Regions from separate parts of the Enterococcus sp. AZ170 genome, predicted to be linked through region 2. Evidence: predicted binding sites of a transcription regulator. Region 2 holds the regulator's gene; the other holds the start of a gene.

Region 1 (5,058 bases), 880 kb from region 2:
TCGTTTTAGAAATATTAAACTAACCAGAAATTCAAGTTTCAAAAATTGATTTGAATAAGATACGGTATAAAAAACATATTTCTCAACAACATTGATTAATAGAGCGTTCAAAAACTTCTAATGCTCTAGAAAAACTAAAACATAAGTACCATTGTTACTTCAAACTCTGGTAATACACAATACTAATGAAATAGAATAAACTAAACATAGAGAAAAATGATTTTCATGTATCTTTACGCTCTATGTTACTAAAATAAAACTGTCTAATCTAATTAAAAAATATTTCTTTGGAACTTTCTAAAAATCCTATTTAATAAAAAAAGAACCTTGAAATATCAAGGTTCTTCATTCATTCTTACATCATGCCGCCCATACCCATTGATGGATCCATTGGAGGCATACTTGCTCCTGCTGGTTCAGGTTTATCAGCAACAACTGCTTCTGTCGTTAATAGTAAAGCTGAAACAGAAGCCGCATTTTGTAATGCTGAACGCGTTACTTTAGTTGGGTCAACGATTCCTGCTTCAACCATGTTTACCCATTCACCGTTCGCAGCATTGAAGCCAATTCCTAAATCAATATTTTTTAATTTATCGACAATTACTGAACCTTCGTAGCCAGCATTTTCTGCAATTTGACGGATTGGTTCTTCTAAGGCACGGATAACAATTTTCACACCTGTTGCTACATCACCTTCAGCTTCTAATGCAGCAACTTTGCCGATTACGTTGACTAGAGCAGTACCACCACCAGAAACCATTCCTTCTTCTACTGCGGCACGAGTTGCATTCAATGCATCTTCGATACGTAATTTTAATTCTTTTAATTCAGTTTCTGTCGCAGCACCGACTTTAACCACTGCCACACCGCCAGCTAATTTAGCTAAACGTTCTTGTAATTTTTCACGATCAAAATCAGATGTTGTTTCAGCGATTTGATTTTTAATTAATTGAATACGTGCATCGATTCCAGCTTTTTCACCTGAACCTTCTACAATTGTCGTATTGTCTTTATCAACAACCACTTTGCTTGCATTTCCAAGATTTTCAATCGTTGTATCTTTTAATTCTAAACCTAAATCATCTGTAATCACAGTTCCGCCTGTTAGAATTGCAATATCTTCAAGCATCGCTTTACGACGATCGCCAAAACCAGGAGCTTTCACTGCAACAACGTTAAATGTTCCACGAATTTTATTTAACACTAACGTAGGTAAAGCTTCACCGTCAACGTCATCAGCGATGATCAATAATGGACGACTTTGTTGTAAAATTTGTTCCAATAACGGTAAAATATCTTGTATATTAGAGATTTTTTTATCTGTGATCAAGATATATGGATTTTCTAGAACAGCTTCCATTTTATCGTTATCCGTTACCATGTATTGTGATAAGTAGCCACGGTCAAATTGCATACCTTCAACGACATCTAATTCTGTTTCGATTCCTTTAGATTCTTCGATCGTGATGACACCGTCGTTGCCTACTTTTTCCATTGCATCCGCAATTAATTGACCAACGCGCTCATCACCAGATGAAACAGCTGCAACTTGTGCGATTGCTTCTTTCGAATCTACGACTGTTGAGATATTGTGTAATTCTTCAACAGCTGTTTTTGTTGCCAATTCGATGCCTCGACGGATACCTAATGGATTAGCACCCGCAGTTACGTTCTTTAATCCTTCACGAACGATTGCTTGCGTTAATACCGTAGCTGTTGTTGTTCCATCTCCTGCGATATCATTTGTTTTAGATGCAACTTCTGAAACCAATTTAGCACCCATATTTTCAAAATGATCTTCTAATTCGATTTCTTTAGCAATTGTTACACCGTCATTTGTAATTAGTGGTGAACCAAAAGATTTTTCTAAAACAACGTTACGGCCTTTAGGACCTAATGTTACTTTTACTGTATCCGCTAAAATATCTACTCCACGAAGCATCGCTGCACGTGCATCTTCTGCAAATTTGATTTCTTTTGCCATAATTCCTTCACCTCAAAAGTTTTATTTTTTTATTTAAATGTTTTTTTATGCGTTAAACAGTTTATTCAACGATTGCAATGATGTCTTTACCTGAAACGATCAAATAGTCATTACCTTCATATTTTACTTCTGTACCAGAATATTTTTCAAACATCACTGTGTCGCCTACTTTTACATCGGCAGGAACTTTTGTACCGTTTTCTAGTACACGGCCTTCACCTACTGCGATAACGTTTCCTGTTTGGGGCTTTTCTTGAGCTGCTGATGCTAAGACGATACCACCTACTGTTTTTTCTTCTTCTTTCGCGACTTCAATAACGACGCGATCGCTTAATGGTTTTAACACAATAAATCCCTCCATAAAAAATATTTATCTTTTTTAGCACTCTTAGTTATCGAGTGCTAACTCACACTATTTATAATACTCATTTCACTTTCATTTTGCAAGTCTTTTGACTAACTTTTAAAAATAATTCTTTCTTTTCCACCAATCTCAAATCATTTCTACAAACTATTTTTTTACAAACTCATTATAATTCTTTGTTCTCATTCATTTCATGGTAAAATAAGAATAGAAAGCGAGGCGATTGAAATGAAACAACGAATCACAGGAGCTTTGATTGCTACTGGTCTTTATTTGATCATTGCCAATGTTGGTAACTTCTTTTTTGGTGTCACTAGGCGTTTTGATTGGACCACTACTTTATGGGAAGCAGCCTTCTTTTTCGTATTTATCTTCCTATTGCTAGGCTATCGCAACAATCATAAGAAATAAAAGTTCCATTATGGTATATTTTTTTAGGCTACAAATGATGAAAGGAGTTTTTAATTTTATGTCTACTAATTTATCGCTAAAAAAAATTAGTCTGATCACGATTCTTTTATACGGACTCGTATTCTTTTCCCCTTACTTATTTCAACCATTTTCAGCAGATATCGTGATTGCTGGCACAACCTTCACTTATATTCTCGGTGCAATTTTGATGATTTGGTTGTATTTTAAAAATAGAAAGACAGCTGTCACTATAGTGGAAGAGAAAGCCAAACTAACTTCACCTGTCTTCACTATGTTACTTGGTTTTAGTGGGATATTTATAGCGATGATCATTCAAGCAATTGTTTTTAGTATTGAAACAGCAATCACGGGAGCTCAGCCTAGTTCACAAAACACCCAAAATATTATTGCCGTAATTTTAGCTAATCCACTCTTTATATTGGCTACAACGATTGGTGGACCGATTATGGAAGAATTTGTTTTTCGCCGTTCACTGATTGGGTTAACAGAGTCTTACACCGGCTTTTGGTTTGCTGCGATCATTAGTTCTTCTTTATTTTCAATTATCCATCAAGATGGTCATTTTTTTGTCTATTTTTTCATGGGGTTCTTTTTTGCTCTATTGTATAAAATGACTGGTAAAATCTGGACTTCGATCATTGCCCACTGCGGCATGAACACGCTCGTAGTAATTGCTCAACTTGTGCTTCATTATGCAAATATTGAACTACCAAAATAAAAAACCCCCTATGCTTGCATCTTTTAAACAATGTGCAAACATAAGGGGTTTGTATTATTCTTTTTCGTCTTCGATTTCAGCATCCGCCAATTCATTGTCATGATGCAAGAAGTAAATCAACGTTTGTAATTCGTTTGTTAAGTCAACGTTTTGAATCAAAACATCTGTTGGAGCAACTAATCTAGCAGCCGTAAAGTTTAAAATACCTTTTACACCAGCATCTGCTAACTGACTTACAACTTCTTGGGCTTTTCTAGCTGGTAAAGTCAAAATAGCTACTTCGATTTGTTGTACACGAATCTGCTCCATCATATCCGTCATTGGATATACTGGAATTCCATCTACGATTCTGCCAACAATATCATCATTGACATCAAATGCGCAGCTCACACGAATACTATTACTTTGATGGAATTTATACTTTAATAAGGCACTTCCTAAGTTCCCTACACCAATCAAAGCTACATTGGTTAGCTCATCATCATTCAAAGTTTTTGCAAAGAAATTCATTAAATTCTCTACATCATAACCATAACCACGTTTGCCTAATTCTCCGAAATAAGAAAAATCTCGTCGAATCGTTGCACTATCTACTTGCACTGCATCACTGAGCTCTGTAGATGACACTTTATTTTTTCCTGCATCATGCAGGATTCTCAAATAACGATAATATAGGGGAAGGCGTCTAGCCGTTGCTTTTGGAATAATTTGGTCTTTCACAATCGTACCTCCAATACTCTAAATATAGACAAATATCCATCTCTCATAATAGCAGTTGTTCTAGTTAAAAAGCAATCTTACAGCTCAAGAAAAGAACAATTTTTCAAACTTTCTTTAATTGTCCAGATAAATTTCACTCCCCATCATTTGTATATGTGCTATTTTCGATCGATTTATGCTACACTAAAGGCATTGAAATAGAAATGAGGATGTCCCATGATTTTACTCCAAGCAAACCAAATCGCCCGCTATTTTGGCGCAGACACTTTGTTTGAAAACATACAAATGGAGATTAGCACCAATAGTCGGATCGCTTTAGTCGGCCGCAATGGCGCTGGTAAATCTACCCTACTAAAAATAATCGCTGGTATCGATGCACCAGATGCCGGTACGATTGCAAAAAATAAAACAGCTAGCTTAGGCTATCTTGCACAAGATACTGGACTTGATTCTGATAAAACGGTTTGGGATGAAATGCTTGAAGCTTTTGTTGATGTAATCACAATGGAAAAACGAATGCGTGAACTAGAATTGATCATTAGTGAACTGCTGCCTGATGCTGTAAATTATGAGGCCGTAATGAAAGAATATGATCGACTACAACATGACTTTTCAGAAAAAAATGGTTACGGCTATGAAAATGAAATTCGTTCTGTCCTACATGGTTTTGGCTTTAAGGAAGAGTTCTATTCAAAACAGATCAGTACCTTATCGGGTGGTCAAAAAACGCGTTTAGCTTTAGCTCGTATGCTATTACAAAAACCAGATATCTTGATTCTCGATGAACCGACCAACCATTTAGATATTGATACTCTTTCTTGGTTAGAAAATTACTTACCG
Region 2 (5,058 bases):
CCTTGTAATACATGAATATCTACAGCTGGTTGATTGTCCGCTGCTGTTGAAAATACTTGTGATTTACTTGTTGGGATCGTTGTATTACGATCGATCAACTTAGTAAATACGCCACCCATTGTTTCGATACCTAATGATAATGGTGTTACGTCTAATAATACAACGTCTTTCACATCACCTGTAATAACCCCACCTTGGATCGCAGCTCCCATTGCAACTACTTCATCTGGGTTTACTGATTTGTTTGGTTCTTTGTTTGTTTCTTTACGTACAGCTTCTACAACAGCCGGGATACGTGTAGATCCACCAACCAAGATTACTTCGTCAATTTCAGATGGGTTCAAACCAGCATCTTTCAACGCTTGGCGTACTGGAGTTTTTGTACGTTCTACTAAATCACTTGTTAATTCATCGAATTTCGCACGAGTTAAGTTCATTTCTAAGTGCAATGGACCAGCATCTCCTGCTGTGATAAATGGTAAGCTGATTTGTGTTGATGTTACACCTGATAAATCTTTTTTCGCTTTTTCAGCAGCATCTTTCAAACGTTGAACAGCCATTTTATCTTTAGATAAGTCAACACCGTTTTCTTTTTTGAATTCCGCTACCATATAGTCGATGATTTTGTTGTCAAAGTCATCTCCACCTAATTCATTATCTCCGGCAGTTGATAATACGTCGAATACGCCATCCCCTAATTCAAGGATCGATACGTCAAATGTACCACCACCAAGGTCAAATACTAATACTTTTTCGTCTTTATCTGTTTTGTCTAAACCATATGCTAATGCAGCAGCTGTTGGTTCGTTTACGATACGTTCTACTTCTAGACCAGCGATTTTACCAGCGTCTTTTGTTGCTTGACGTTGTGCATCGTTGAAGTAAGCTGGAACTGTGATAACGGCTTTATCCACTTTTTCACCAAGATAATCTTCTGCGAACCCTTTTAAATATTGCAAGATCATTGCAGAAATTTCTTGCGGTGTATAAGATTTGCCATCAGCTTCTACCTTATAGCCAGCTTCGCCCATATGACGTTTGATTGAGGCAATTGTATGTGGATTTGTCACGGCTTGACGTTTTGCGACTTCACCAACTTGGATTTCACCATTTTTGAATGATACGACTGAAGGTGTCGTACGATTTCCTTCTGGATTTGCAATGATTTTTGCTTCTCCGCCTTCTAATACTGCAACTGCTGAGTTTGTTGTTCCTAAGTCAATACCAATAATTTTACTCATAATTAATGATCTCCTATCTTCATTTTAATTTTTGATTTTTCAATTTATATAATACAAGCATTTTATCTTGTTGTTTACTGCGCAACAATTACCATGCTTGCTCGTAAAACGCGGTCATGTAATTTGTAGCCTTTTTGTAAGACTTCAACGATTGTATCAGCTGGTGTTTCATCACTCGCTGGAATCGTTTGAACTGCCTGATGTAAATTAGGATCGAAAACTTCACCCATCGTTGGAATTTCTTCGATGCCTTCTTCTTTCAAAGCAGCCTGTACACTTTCTAAAACCATCGAGATGCCTTTTTTCAGGCTTGCACCTTGTTCATCATCAACTTCGATTGCCATCGCACGTTCTAAATTATCAAGTGAAGGTAATAATTTTTTACCTAAATCTTGTGAACGATAGCGAACTAAAAGTTCACGCTCATTTTTGAAACGATTGCTCATATTAGCAATTTCGGCACGCGCTCTTAAGAATTTATCTTCCATTTCAGAAAATTCTGCTTTGGCATTCTCTAACTCTGTCATTTCGGCTTCTACCTCTGAAACACCGGAATCATCGATTGCTTCCATGTGTTCTTCCTGTAATTCCTCATTCGTTTCTTCTTTATTACTCACTCTGGCAACTTCCCTTCTCAATTTCGTAGAATTAATTAGAATTCTATATTTTCAACTTATGGCTATTCATCAAGGAAACGATAATAAGCACCAAGTTTTGAAGCTAGCTCATCGCGGAATACATCCACTAAACTAAACATTTTTGAATATGGCATACTTGTTGGACCTAATAGAGCAATCGTTCCTTTACCGTGTCCAGATACTTCATATGTCGCCGTGATCATACTCATGTTATCCAGTAAATCATTTCCGATTTCCGATCCGATTCGAATAGCAATCGCTGAATCCTCTTGATCTTCAGTCGTTAACAAATGTGTAAGCGCATCTGTATTTTTCATAAATGAGTAAACTGACTTTAATTGATTGATGTCTTCTTTTAAACCAAAATCTAGCACGTTCATGCGTCCGCTAACAAATACTTTTTCTTCAAATGCATGACCTAACATTGCATCGAATAAACGCATCATGCCGTCTGGTGTTTGAAAATAACGATGTAAAATCATCGGGATTTCCGTTCGCAAACGATGATATACGGTCAGTAAAGGCTGACCAACAAGCTTATCATTGATAATTTGCGTCATTTTTTCCAAATCTTGACTGGAGACTGATGCTGGAATTGCAAATACTTGGCTTTCAACATTGCCTTTATCTGTGACAATCACCGCAATGATTTGCCGCTCATTCAGCGGAACAATTCGAAAACCTGTTAGCTTTCGTTCTTTCACTTCTGGTCCTAAAGAAAAAGCGGTATAACTAGTCAAATTAGAAAGAATTTCAGCAGATTGCTCAATGATATCATTGATCTCATGAAACTCTCTTCCAAAAGAATGACGAATCGTTTCTAATTCATCATGCTCAACTTCTGTCGGACTTAGTAGATGATCCACATAGTAGCGATAACCATCCATTGAAGGTATTCTACCTGAAGAAGAATGTGTTTTTAATAGCAACCCATGTTCTTCCAAGGCTTTCATGTCATTGCGGATCGTTGCAGAACTTGACTTGATTCCTTCTTCCATCAACTTCTTTGATCCTACAGGTGTCCCTGTATTCGTGTATTCTTGGATGATAAGTCGCAAAATATTCTTTTGTCTATCTGTTATCATAGTTACCACCCTTCATTAGCACTCATGTTATTCAAGTGCTAATACAATTATTAATATAGCAAGTTCTGTTAGAATTGTCAAGAGAAAAACACATTTTTTAGCACTCTTTGTATACGAGTGCTAAAAACCGTAAAAAGAACGAAACTAAAGCAGACTAATGCTTAGTTTCGTTCTTAAACATACAGCTTAAGCTTATTCTTCTTTATCAATAAGAAATGCTTCAAATACGTCATTCCCTATGAAAAGCCCTTGTTCAGTCAATTTTATATGTCCGTCACTTTCCAGCAACAAACCTTTTTGAACCAAGTCAGGAATCGTCTTTTTGTAGACTTGATTTAACGCTCGTCCAAATTTTTCTTCGAATTTTCTCTTTGACACACCATTCATTTTTCGCAAACCCAAGAACAGCTCTTCTTCCATTTGATTATTCAATGTCAGGATTTCTGTTTCAACAGTGGGTAGCTGGTTTGCTTTTAATGGTTTTAAATAATGCTGAATCGGTCCATGATTTCGATAACGAGTATGACCTAAGTAGCCGCTTGCTCCTGCGCCAAAACCATAGTAGTGATCATTATTCCAATAAACTAAATTATGCTGACTTTCCTGGCCTTTCAAAGCAAAATTGCTTACTTCATATTGATGACGTCCGGCCTTTTCCATTGCAATGATTGTTTCTTCAAACATTTGGGCTTCCACATCTTGATCTGGCAACTGTAGGCGACCTTGGCGAACCCAATTCATAAACATTGTTTTATTTTCCAAAATCAAAGAGTAAAGTGAATAGTGTGGTAAGTCAAGTTCGATTGCCCGCTTCAAGGTATCTTGAAAACCTTCTAGCGTTTGACCAGGTAAGGCATAGATCAAATCGATACTCACATTTAAAAAATCTTCTTTTTCTAAAAATTTCATAGTCTCATAGACATCTTCTGCAGTATGTTTGCGTCCAATTTTTTTCAACAGCTGATTATCAAAAGTTTGAACCCCCATGGATAACCGATTTACCCCATATTCTTTCATCACTTGTAGCTTTTCTTGGGTTAGATCACCTGGATTAGCTTCTATAGTAAATTCATTTGCTGGGTCGATCGGCAGTAATTCACGAACACCTTTTAATAATACATCTAACTGTTTAGCTGATAAAGAAGTTGGCGTACCGCCTCCTATGTAAATCGTTTCGGTCGTTTTGCTGGGATATTGCTCTTTGGTCAGACGAATCTCTTTCAAAAGGCTTTGGATATATTCATCAACTGGTTGACCTTCCAGAAAAACTTTATTAAAATCGCAGTAGAAACAGATATGTTCACAAAACGGGATATGTATATAAGCTGAAATCTTTGTATTTTTGTTTTTCAATTTTTATTCCTCCAATTTACAAGTCCTCTAATTTATAGACTATTCTATAGAAGACGCCTCTTATCTTAACATATTCAGCCATAAAATAGTTTAAATTGAGTCAATAATCACTCATTACCCATTAGAGACAAACAAAATGGCAATTTAATTCTTTAAAGAGCTCAAAATGCCATTCATTCGTTATACTATTTTGCAAATAAACATTATTTTTTCTATAACAATTTTCGATATTTTTTCATATAGATTTTTTTGACCAATCTGACTAAAAATAAATACGTTACGATTTCAAAAATCGAACTTGTCCGGCCAAACCATCTCATGAATGAACCCATCGATTTAGCTTCCCATTTTTTAGTTTTTTCTACATACTTAGCACCCGCAATATCCCACGGACCACACATGTCTGACGTATTATGAACCAAATTTAAAAAGAGTGATTGGATTGGTGCTACTGGTAGAAACGGTAAAAAGATACTTGCTGGAATAACAAAAAACACATTACCAAAATTAGAACTTGCGGTTATTTTGATATATTTCATTGTATTGCTGAAGACTCGTCGACCTGATATAATACCTTTTTTAAAACCATCAAGTCTTTTTGTAATACAATAACATCTGACACTTTCATCGCTCCAGCATCATTGATTCCGTCTCCCATAAAGCCAACTGTTTGTTCATTCTTTTCAACGCTTTAACGATTTTTGTTTTTTGATCAGGGGTTACTTTTGTAAAGCCTCCCAC

The links. The regulator HrcA, encoded in region 2, represses chaperone genes, less so after heat shock. The targets are predictions, from matches to a motif close to TTAGCACTCNNNNNNNNNGAGTGCTAA.
Region 1: the regulator HrcA is predicted to act here: its motif matches at 2,364-2,390, upstream of groES (co-chaperone GroES).

The regions. Positions count from the first base shown of each region.
Region 1 is NZ_CP172947.1:2,295,977-2,301,034, forward strand. It holds gene groL (chaperonin GroEL) at 356-1,984, opposite strand; gene groES (co-chaperone GroES) at 2,046-2,330, opposite strand; gene IGJ55_RS11165 (hypothetical protein) at 2,577-2,759, shown strand; gene IGJ55_RS11170 (CPBP family intramembrane glutamic endopeptidase) at 2,818-3,498, shown strand; gene IGJ55_RS11175 (redox-sensing transcriptional repressor Rex) at 3,553-4,218, opposite strand; gene IGJ55_RS11180 (ABC-F family ATP-binding cassette domain-containing protein) at 4,435-5,058, shown strand, end outside.
Region 2 is NZ_CP172947.1:1,414,298-1,419,355, reverse strand. It holds gene dnaK (molecular chaperone DnaK) at 1-1,241, opposite strand, end outside; gene grpE (nucleotide exchange factor GrpE) at 1,316-1,858, opposite strand; gene hrcA (heat-inducible transcriptional repressor HrcA) at 1,921-2,964, opposite strand; gene hemW (radical SAM family heme chaperone HemW) at 3,157-4,317, opposite strand; partial or broken gene IGJ55_RS06805 (magnesium-translocating P-type ATPase) at 4,569-5,049, opposite strand.